DNA from 2 places in the Aminobacter sp. NyZ550 genome. Region 1 is predicted to be linked to the other one. Evidence: riboswitches for the same ligand, from Rfam matches in the RefSeq annotation. Region 1 holds a riboswitch; the other holds the start of a gene.

Region 1 (5,162 bases):
AGCCTCGTCGCCTGCGGGTCACGCGATTCCTTGACGCTGCCGAAGGTCAGCACCAGGCACAGCAATGCCAGTGGAGCGTGCACGAGGAAGACCCACTGCCAGGTCGACAGGGCGACGATCACGCCACCGATGATGGGGCCAAAGCCAAGGCCGATGCCTGATATGACGCCCCAGACGGCAAAGGCGCTGCTGCGCGCCCTGGCGTCCTGGAACTGGTGCGACAAAATGGCGATCGAGCAGATGAACATGGCGCCGCCGGCCATGCCCTGCAGGAAGCGGCTGACGATCAGCACGGTGGTGTTGGGGGCGAGGCCGCACATCAAGGAGGTCACGCCGAAAGCGGCAACCGTAAGCGCAAAAACGAGCCGGCGGCCGTAGCGGTCGGCCAGCGTTCCTGTTGCCATCAGTACCGTCGTACAGGCGATGGTGTAGGCGTTCATGATCCACTGCATGTCCTTGAAGTCGGCATGCAGCACATGTTCGAGCGTCGGCAGAATCACCGGTACGCTCGCTATCTCAAGACCAAACATCAGCGCCGACAGGCAGATCGCCCCCAGCGCCAGACTGTCTCTCATCGTCCGCTTCATCCCATGTCTCCGGCTGGCGGCGTCGGGGGAGGAAGTCCGGTCGCCGCTGGTTATCTGGAAACATCCGAGATATGCCAAGCTTGAGCATGCATAAATGCTATGCAATCCTATATCAGTGATAACAAATCGGGATAGATGACATGCTGTGGCTCGACGCGGAGGCCGTCCGCAACTTCGTCATGGTGGCGGACCTGCAGAGTTTCACCCGTGCAGCCGACGCCATGGGCTCGACCCAGGCGGCGGTAAGCGTCAAGCTCAAGCGGCTGGAGGAGCGTGTCGGCCGCAAGCTGATCGAACGTACTCCGCGCCGCGTCAGGCTGTCGGCCGACGGCGCGCTGTTCATCGAATCGGCACGCAGCTTCCTAGCCGCGCATGACAAAGCGGTTGCCGGCCTGTCATGTTCGGCGCGGCGCTTCACGCTCGGCATTGCCGGCCATGTCGCCGGACCGGAGGTGACGACGCTGCTGGCCCGCCTCAGCCAGCACGACCCGGCCCTGACCATCGAGGTCCAGGTCGACAATTCGACCTTGCTGCTCGACGCCTTCGACCGTGGCGAGCTCGATGCGGCGATTGTCCGGCGCGAGGATGACCGCCGCGACGGCGAGGTGCTGGGACCGGAGCATTTCGGCTGGTTTGCGACGCCCGAATTCGATCATCGTCTTGGCGAGCCGATCCGGCTGGCGACGCTGTCGCGGCTGTGCGGCGTGCGCGATCTGGCGATACGCACGCTCGACGATGCCGGCATTCCCTGGGTCGAGGTGTTCGTCGGCGGCGGCTCGTCGCTGGTGACGGCGGCAGTGTCGGCCGGGCTGGCGACGGCGGTCTTTCCCAGCCGTCTCGCGCCGCCCGGAACCGTCGAAGTCAGCCGCAAGTTCGGTCTGCCCGATGTGCCGGCAACCGAAATCGTGCTGCACTCGTCGCTCACCGACCGCCGCTCGCGCGAAGCCCTGCGCATCCTCGCCTGCGCCTTCCACGAGCACCGGGCAAAGGCGGGGTAGGGCAAAGGACCGCGCCCGGGTTCCGGACGCGGTCTTGTGGTGCTAGCGACCCTTGCCGATGTTTTCCAGATCGTACTCGGTGGTCTGGTAGACGCGGTTGATCCAGTTGCCGAACAAAAGATGGGCGTGCGAGCGCCAGCGATTCAGCGGCCGGCGCTGCGGGTCGTCGTCGGGGTAATATTCGTGCGGCACGGCAATCGTCACGCCGGCGGCCACGTCGCGGTCATACTCTTCCTTGAGTGAGGTCGAGTCGTATTCGATGTGGTTGAACATGTAGAGCCGGTTGCCGGCTTCTTCGGCCAGCAGGCTCGGGCCGGTCTCTTCCGATTCCATCAAAAGCTCCAGGCCGGAGTCTTCGGGGATGTCCGAGGCACGGACCTCGGTCCAGCGCGACACCGGTATGGCGAAATCGTCGGAGAAGCCGGCGAGATAGGGCGAGGCAGGCGCGTTGTTGTTGTGGCGGTAGACGCCGAACGCCTTGTGCTCCAGCGTGTGCTTGGGAACGCGGTGAAAATGCCAGGCGGCCGCCATCGCGCCCCAGCAGATGAAGAACGGCGAGTGCACGTTGGTCGTCGTCCAGTCCATGATCTGCTTGAGTTCGTCCCAGTAGGTCACGTCCTCGAAAGGCAGCAGTTCCACCGGCGCACCGGTGATGATGAAGCCGTCGAACTTGCGATCCTTGACCTCTTCCCAGGTCTGATAGAAGGCGATGAGGTGATCTTCTGAGGTGTTCTTGGCCTTGTGGGTGCCGATGCGCACCAGCGTCAGTTCGACCTGCAGCGGGCTGGCGCCGATCAGGCGCGCGATCTGCGTTTCGGTCCTGACCTTGTTGGGCATCAGGTTGAGCAGGCCGATCTGCAGCGGACGGATGTCCTGGCGGAGAGCTGTCTGCTCATCCATGATGGACACGCCCTCTTTTTCCAGCACTTGGCGGGCGGGGAGTTGATCCGGGATCTTGATCGGCACTGTGCGAACTCCAAAAAACAAAACCGGCATTGCTGTCGCAAAGCCGGTTTACGGATCGCAAACGGCCCTTTAGCGACTTGTTTAACGTGGCTGCAAGCCGACCGGCCAAATCACCACGGGTCTATGCCCTGCTATTACGCCCGGTCGGGGATTGCGTCAACCGCGACCCATTCGTCCGGCCAGACCGCCCGGTTCCGCCGGTTTTCCTCGACATTGCGTGCACCGGGCGGTATTTCCGCTGCGGCCTCCGGCCGGAGGCGCCAATCCAGGATATTTCGAAATGACCAAGGCACCCGAGCAGATTCGCCCCGAACCCCGCGCCGGCATCATGGACATCGCAGCCTATGTCCCCGGCAAGAGCTCCGCTCCGGCAGGCGTCGCCAAGGTCCATAAGCTGTCGTCGAACGAAAATCCGCTCGGCGCCTCGCCCCATGCGATCGAGGCCGTCCAAAGGCTATCGCATAAGATGGAGTATTATCCCGATGGGTCGGCGTCACGCCTGAGGCAGGCGATCGCGGCGACCCATGGGCTGAATCCTGCCAACATCCTGTGCACCAATGGCTCCGACGAAGTGCTGGGCCTGTTGTCCCAGAGCTATCTCTCGCCGGGCGACGAGGCCGTCTACACCGAGCACGGCTTCATGGTTTACAAGATCTACACCCAGGCAGCCGGTGCCACGCCGGTCGTTGCCAAGGAGGATGCCGAGAAGGCCAGCGTTGACAACATCATCGCGGCGGTGACGCCGAAGACCAGGATCGTCTTCCTCGCCAACCCCAACAACCCGACCGGCACCTACCTGCCGTTCGAGGAGGTGCGCCGCCTGCACGCGGCACTGCCCAAGAACGTGCTGCTCGTGCTCGATGCCGCCTATGCCGAATATGTCCGCCGCAACGACTATGAATCGGGCGTCGAGCTGGTCGCGGCCAACGAGAACGTCGTCATGACGCGGACCTTCTCCAAGATCCACGGCCTTGGCGGCATGCGCATCGGCTGGATCTATGCGCCGTCGCACATCATCGACGTGCTGGAGCGCATGCGCGGTCCCTTCAACGTCAATGCGGCGGCGATCGAAGCCGGCGTGGCGGCGATGGAAGACCGCGGCCATGTCGAGCGCACGGTGGCGCACAACGCCAAATGGGCGGAATGGCTGGTCGCCGAGTTCGAAAAGCTCGGCCTGCGCGTCACGCCTTCGGTCGGCAACTTTCTGCTGGTGCACTTCCCCGATGACGGCAAGCACTCGGCCGCTGCCGCCGACGATTATCTCACGGCGCGCGGCTATATCCTGCGCAGGGTCACCGGCTACGGTTTCCCCAATGCGCTGCGCATGACCATCGGCACCGAAGAAGCCAATCGCGGCGTCGTCGCCGCACTCACCGAATTCCTGAAAAGTTGAACCATGTCAGATCCTCTCTTTGAAAAGATCGCCCTCGTCGGCATCGGCCTGATCGGCTCGTCGCTGGCCCGCGTCATCCGCCGTGAAGGGCTCGCCCGTCACATTGCGATCACCACCCGCAGCGCACCCACGCTCGCCCGCGCCGAGGAACTCGGCCTCGGCGACAGCTACTCGACCGACGCCAAGGCAGCCGTCAAGGATGCCGACCTCGTCATCGTCTCGGTGCCGGTCGGCTCGTCCGGCGCCGTGGCTGTCGACATCGCATCGGCGCTGAAGCCGGGTGCCATCCTCACCGACGTCGGCTCCACCAAGGCCTCCGTCATCGCGCAGATGGCCCCGCATGTACCCGCGGGCGTGCATTTCATCCCTGGCCACCCGCTGGCCGGTACCGAGAAGTCGGGTCCCGACGCCGGCTTTGCCGAACTGTTCGAGAACCGCTGGTGCATCTTCACGCCGCTGCCTGATACCGATCCGGTGGCGCTGGAGAAGCTGTCGGAGTTCTGGCGCCGCTGCGGCTCCAACATCGATACGATGGATCCCGAACATCACGATATGACGCTCGCCATCGTCTCGCACCTGCCGCACATCATCGCCTACAACATCGTCGGCACGGCCGACGACCTAGAGTCGGTGACCAAGTCGGAAGTCATCAAGTATTCGGCTTCCGGTTTCCGCGACTTCACCCGTCTGGCGGCGTCGGACCCGACGATGTGGCGCGACGTCTGCCTGCACAACAAGGACGCGATCCTGGAAATGCTGGCGCGCTTCTCGGAAGACCTGGCGTCGCTGCAGCGGGCTATCCGCTGGGGCGACGGCGACAAGCTGTTCGAGATGTTCACCCGCACCCGCGCCATCCGCCGCTCGATCATCGACGCCGGCCAGGAAGTCGACGTGCCGAACTTCGGCCGCGAGGCCATCGAGCATCCGGCGAAGGGTTAGGGGAATAGGGGAACAGGGGAACAGGGGATCGTCCCCCTACTCCCCTACTGCCTTACTCCCCTAATCTACCGCCGGTACCATGCCGAGCGGAATGAAGCCCAAAGTCGCCTTGCCCTTGACGATCTTGAGCGGCAGGGTCGGCGCGTCGCCGAGCAAAGCGAGGCCGGTGAAGGCGGTCTCGAACTGCTTGGCCTGCTCCGGAATGACCTGAGACAGGATGCGCGACAGCTCGCGCGGGTTCTGGATCGTCACCTTGAGATCTGCATCGATCAGTCCATC
Region 2 (5,162 bases), 1.8 Mb from region 1:
TGCGGGCGGCGGACGGCTACTTCAACTTCATGTGCCATGGCTTTGGCGGCAGCGCCCTTATCGATGTCGTTCTGTCAGGCTACAGGCTGCATGGGGAAAACGCCTTCTCGAACCATGAAAGCTCGCCCTGGCTTCGGTCCGGGACGCCGGAATACTACCGGCTCGCCGAGGAAGCGACGCTGACCGATATCGATTTTCTCCTGGCCAATGCAGGCAGATATGCCTGGATGCTCGACGGCGGCTACTGGTCGGTGCTGGATCTCATCACCCGCGAAACACCCAAGCGACTGCGCAGGTTCTACGGCGACCGCAAGGTGTTCGCGGTCTTCCTGGCAAATGCACCAACACTGGCGGCCGAGTTTCGCTCGCGTGTCTTTTGCCGTGAAATCCTTGCCCGCTTTTCCGGCAGCCAGGCACGAAAGATCCTCCGCGCCGGATATGGCGGGAAGCTCAAGCAGCGCGCCTATGGCGAGATTGCACTGTCCGAGCTGCGCAAAGCGCTGTCGATCCTGCGGAAGCACAAATAACGTCGCCCGGCGCAGCAGCCGAATTGCGTCGGTACTGGTACAACACGTTTCCCGATTGCCTGCCCGCAAGGCGAATGCTAACCAAGTGCCCGCGCGGGTATGATGTAATGGTAGCCTGTCAGCTTCCCAAGCTGAACGCGCGGGTTCGATTCCCGCTACCCGCTCCATTTTTTGCAGCAGGATTTTCGCCCTGCCCGCAGCCAATCCGAGGCGGGTGCTAGCACATGCGTCTTGCGACGCCTGCTCCGGATACGAAAAGGCCGGACGCAAGCGCCCGGCCTTCGGTGTTCAGGTATCAGCGATCAATCCGCGCCATAAATATCGAAGTCAAAATACTTCGCGTTGATCTTGGCGTAGGTGCCGTCCTTGTAGATGGCGTCAATCGCGGCGTTAAGCTTGTCGCGCAAGGCGGTGTCATCGAGGCGGACGGCAATGCCGGTCTCGGATTCGGTGCCCTTGAGATCGCCGATCATCTTGCAGCAATCCTGACCGGTGGTCTTCATCCAGTCGACGAGCACGAACTTGTCGGCGACGACGGCGTCGAGGCGGCCATTGGTCAGGTCGGCCACGGCCTCGTCCTGCGTCGGATAGAGCTTCACGTCGGCGCCGGCCTTGGCATAGTGGTCCTCTGCATAGATGCTCTGCGTCGTCGAGGCCTGTGCGCCCACCGACTTGCCCTTCAGCGCATCGGGCTCCGGTGAGGTCAACTCGGAGGTCTTGAGCGCAATCAGCGCCAGCGGCGTGGTGTAATATTTGTTGGTGAAGGCAACCTGCTTCTTGCGTTCCTCGGTGATGGTCATCGAGGCGACGATGGCGTCGAACTTCTTGCCCTGCAGCGCCGGAATGATGCCGTCCCAATCCTGGGCGACGATCTCGCATTCGACCTTCATCTGAGCGCACAGCGCATTGGCGATGTCGACGTCGAAGCCGACGAGCTTGCCGTCGGCGCTCAGATTGTTGAAGGGCGGATAGGCGCCCTCTGTGGCGATCTTGAGCTTTGTTGCGTCCTGCGCCGAGGCACCGCCCGCCGCAGACAACAGCGCTGCCAGCGAAGCAGCGCAAGCGAACTTCCACGAAATCTGCATGATCCTCTCCATTTGCCGGGCACCCTTATGTCGGGCGTCCCTGCCCGCAGCCAAGCACAGCGGCTTGAAATGGACAAGCAGACTAAGGTCGGCAGGCCCTGACCTAAGGTCAGTCCGTACGGAAATGCTTTGAGAGCTTCAGTCCCTGAGCCTGATAGTTGGAGCCGAGGTCGGTGCCATAAAGCGCTTTCGGGCGTGCCAGCATGTGCTCGTAGACGAGGCGGCCGACGACCTGGCCGTGTTCCAGGATGAACGGCACTTCGTGGCTGCGTACCTCGAGCACGGCGCGGCTGCCGGTGCCGCCGGCGCCGGAATGGCCGAAGCCTGGATCGAAGAAGCCGGCATAGTGGACGCGGAACTCGCCGACCAGCGGGTCGAACGGCGTCATTTCGGCGGCGTAGAGCGGCGGCACATGCACAGCCTCGCGCGACACCAGGATGTAGAACTCGTCCGGGTCGAGCACCAATTCCTCGGCGCCATGATTGTAGATCGGCTCCCAGAAGTCGACGACCTTCTGGGCGGCGCGCTTGTCGACGTCGACGAGGCCGGTATGGTGCTTGCCACGATAACCGACGATGCTGCCGGGCGCACCGGCAAGGTCGATCGACAGCGCGATGCCGCCCCCCGAAATGTTTGGCGGATCGATCGCCACCAGCCGGTCGGACAGGTGCAGCGCGTTGAGCTCGGTTTCCGACAACAGCGCATTTCCCTTGCGGAAGCGGATCTGCGACAGGCGCGAACCCTTGCGCGCGACGATCGGGAAGGTGCGCGGGCTGACCTCAAGATAGAGCGGGCCGCTGTAGCCGGCGGGAATCTTGTCAAACTCCTGGCCATGGTCGGTCATGACACGGGTGAAGATGTCGAGGCGGCCGGTCGAGCTCTTCGGGTTGGCCGAGGCCGATATTTCGGCAGGCAAAGCAAGACTCTCCAGCAGCGGCACGATGTAGACGCAGCCCGTCTCCAGCACCGCGCCATTGCTCAGGTCGATCTCGTGCAGCTTGAGCCGGTCGAGCTTGGCCTGAACCAGCGAATTGGGGCCAGGCAGGAAGGACGCGCGCACGCGATATGCGATGGCGCCAAGGCGCAGGTCGAGGCTCGCCGGCTGGATCTGGTCGGCATCGAGCGGCGACGCCTTGAGCGCGCCCGACGCAAACAGCGCCGCGATGTCCTGGTCTGGAAGAATGCCCGACTGCCGCAATTGCCTCACTCCTCTACAGCGCCGCCAGCCCAAAAAGCGAGCCGGGGCCGCTGGATCCCGACCGTTTCCGGGCTCATGTGCGTGGCCCAAAACGTTTAGTCGTCCTCGCAATTGACGCAAGCAGGCTGCGGGTCTAAAGGACATTTATCCCGTGGTGATTTGGCCGGTCGGCTTGCAGCCACGTTAAACAAGTCGCTAAAGGGCCGCGTTGTGGACCGGTTGCGACTTATCGCGGCCGGTTTTTTTGTATTTGGATTTGGCTATGAGCTCCGAAAAGCAGCGTAACTGGAAACCCCAGACCACCCTCGTCCATGGCGGCAGCCTTCGCTCCGGCTTCGGCGAGACCTCGGAATCGATCTTCCTGACCCAGGGCTATGTCTATGAAAGCGCCGAAAGCGCCGAGGCCCGCTTCAAGGGCGAGACCCCCGGCTTCATCTATTCGCGCTACGCCAATCCCACCGTCGACATGTTCGAAAAGCGCATGTGTGCGCTCGAAGGCGCGGAGGACGCACGTGCCACCGCCTCCGGCATGGCGGCCGTCACCGCCGCCATCCTGTGCGGCCTGAAGGCCGGCGACCACATCGTTGCTGCCCGTGCCCTGTTCGGCTCGTGCCGCTGGGTCGTCGAGACGCTGGCGCCCAAGTATGGCATCGAGGCGACGCTGGTCGACGGCACGCTGATCGAGAACTGGGAAAAGGCGGTCCAGCCCAACACCAAGCTGTTCTTCCTGGAAAGCCCGACCAACCCGACGCTCGAAGTCGTCGACATCGCGGCGGTCGCGACCCTTGCCAATTCGATCGGCGCACGCCTCGTCGTCGACAATGTCTTCGCCACGCCGATGCAGCAGAAGCCGCTCGAGCTCGGCGCCCATGTCGTCGTCTATTCTGCCACCAAGCACATCGACGGCCAGGGCCGCTGCCTCGGCGGCGTCATCCTGTCGGACAAGAAGTGGATCGATGAGAACCTGCACGACTACTTCCGCCACACCGGCCCGAGCCTGTCGCCGTTCAACGCCTGGACGCTGCTCAAGGGCTTGGAGACACTGCCGCTGCGCGTGCGCCAGCAGACCGAGACCGCCGGAAAGATCGCCGACTTCCTCGCCGAGCAGCCTGAAGTGTCGCGCCTGATCTATCCGGGCCGCGCCGACCACCCGCAGGCCGACATCGTCAAGCGCCAGATGTCGGGCGGCTCGACGCTGATCTGCTTCGACGTCAAGGGCGGCAAGAAAGCCGCTTTCGCCTTCGAGAACGCGCTGCGGATCGTGCTGATCTCGAACAATCTCGGCGACGCCAAGAGCCTGATCACCCATCCGGCGACGACGACGCACAAGAACCTCACCGACGAGGCCCGCGCCGAGCTCGGCATCGACGACGGCACGCTGCGTCTGTCGGTCGGCCTCGAAGACGCCGACGACCTGCTCAACGACATCGGCGACGCGCTGAAGGCGGCGCGCTAGACGCCCGGGACAACGGCGCTCCGCAACCGGGAGCGCCGTTCAAGCCGGCGGTAAGATCCGTCACAGCCTCATCACAATCGGCGTGATTTTGTCGAACAGCAGTTGACCCGCAGCCTCGCGCGGCGGACTCTGTCATCGTGCAGGCCAAGGAGCGCAGCATATGTATCGCGCAATCACCCGCAACATCGCGGTCGAGGTCGAGCCCTTCTATCTGGTGGACCAGTCGGAGCCATCGGAAAACCGCTACGTCTGGGGTTACCGCGTCACCATCGAGAACAATTCCGACGAATTCGTCCAGTTGCTGTCGCGCTACTGGCACATCACCGATGCGAGCGGCAAGGTCGAAGAAGTGCGCGGCCCGGGCGTGGTCGGCGACCAGCCCGAACTCAATCCCGGCGACAGCTATCAATATGCGTCCGGCTGCCCGCTCTCGACGCCGTCAGGCATCATGGTCGGGCGCTACACCATGCGCAACGAGGCGGGCGAGATGTTCGACATCGCCATCCCGGCCTTCTCGCTCGACTTGCCCGATGCTCGCCCCAGGCTGAACTGACGCATCATTGCGCCCGACTTCACTGTACCGGTGCGAATTCTGCCGGGTCGAATTCGTAGGACTTGGAGCAGAACTCACAGGCGACGCGGATGACGCCGTCTTCGACGCTGTCAGTGATTTCCTCGGCCGTGAAGCCCTGCAGGATGCCCTTGATCTTCTGGCCCGAACACGAGCATTCGTCGACGACGCGAACGCCGTCATAGACGACCACGCCATGCTCGTGGAACAGGCGGTAGAGCAGCCTTTCGGTGCCGACCGTCGGGTCGATCAGTTCGGTCGGCTCGATGGTTCCGACCAGCGCCAGAAGCTCCTGCCAGGAGTTGTCGTCCGGGTGGACTGCGAT

What was found. Region 1 has a riboswitch for S-adenosylmethionine ahead of metA (homoserine O-acetyltransferase MetA). Riboswitches for the same ligand answer to the same signal wherever they lie in the genome.
Region 2: it holds a riboswitch for S-adenosylmethionine, as region 1 does, so the genes downstream of both, N7E70_RS26275 (O-succinylhomoserine sulfhydrylase) here and metA (homoserine O-acetyltransferase MetA) in region 1, are expected to answer to the same signal.

The regions. Positions count from the first base shown of each region.
Region 1 covers NZ_CP114190.1:1,611,453-1,616,614, forward strand. The annotation lists gene N7E70_RS08055 (MFS transporter) at 1-575, opposite strand, end outside; gene N7E70_RS08060 (LysR family transcriptional regulator) at 728-1,585, shown strand; gene metA (homoserine O-acetyltransferase MetA) at 1,628-2,551, opposite strand; SAM riboswitch at 2,601-2,678, opposite strand; gene hisC (histidinol-phosphate transaminase) at 2,832-3,944, shown strand; gene N7E70_RS08075 (prephenate/arogenate dehydrogenase family protein) at 3,948-4,883, shown strand; gene N7E70_RS08080 (DUF2125 domain-containing protein) at 4,944-5,162, opposite strand, start outside.
Region 2 covers NZ_CP114190.1:5,290,325-5,295,486, forward strand. The annotation lists gene N7E70_RS26255 (glycosyltransferase) at 1-527, shown strand, start outside; tRNA gene N7E70_RS26260 (tRNA-Gly) at 621-694, shown strand; gene N7E70_RS26265 (ABC transporter substrate-binding protein) at 830-1,612, opposite strand; gene N7E70_RS26270 (2'-deoxycytidine 5'-triphosphate deaminase) at 1,722-2,810, opposite strand; SAM riboswitch at 2,952-3,029, shown strand; gene N7E70_RS26275 (O-succinylhomoserine sulfhydrylase) at 3,073-4,266, shown strand; gene apaG (Co2+/Mg2+ efflux protein ApaG) at 4,427-4,819, shown strand; gene N7E70_RS26285 (Hsp33 family molecular chaperone) at 4,839-5,162, opposite strand, start outside.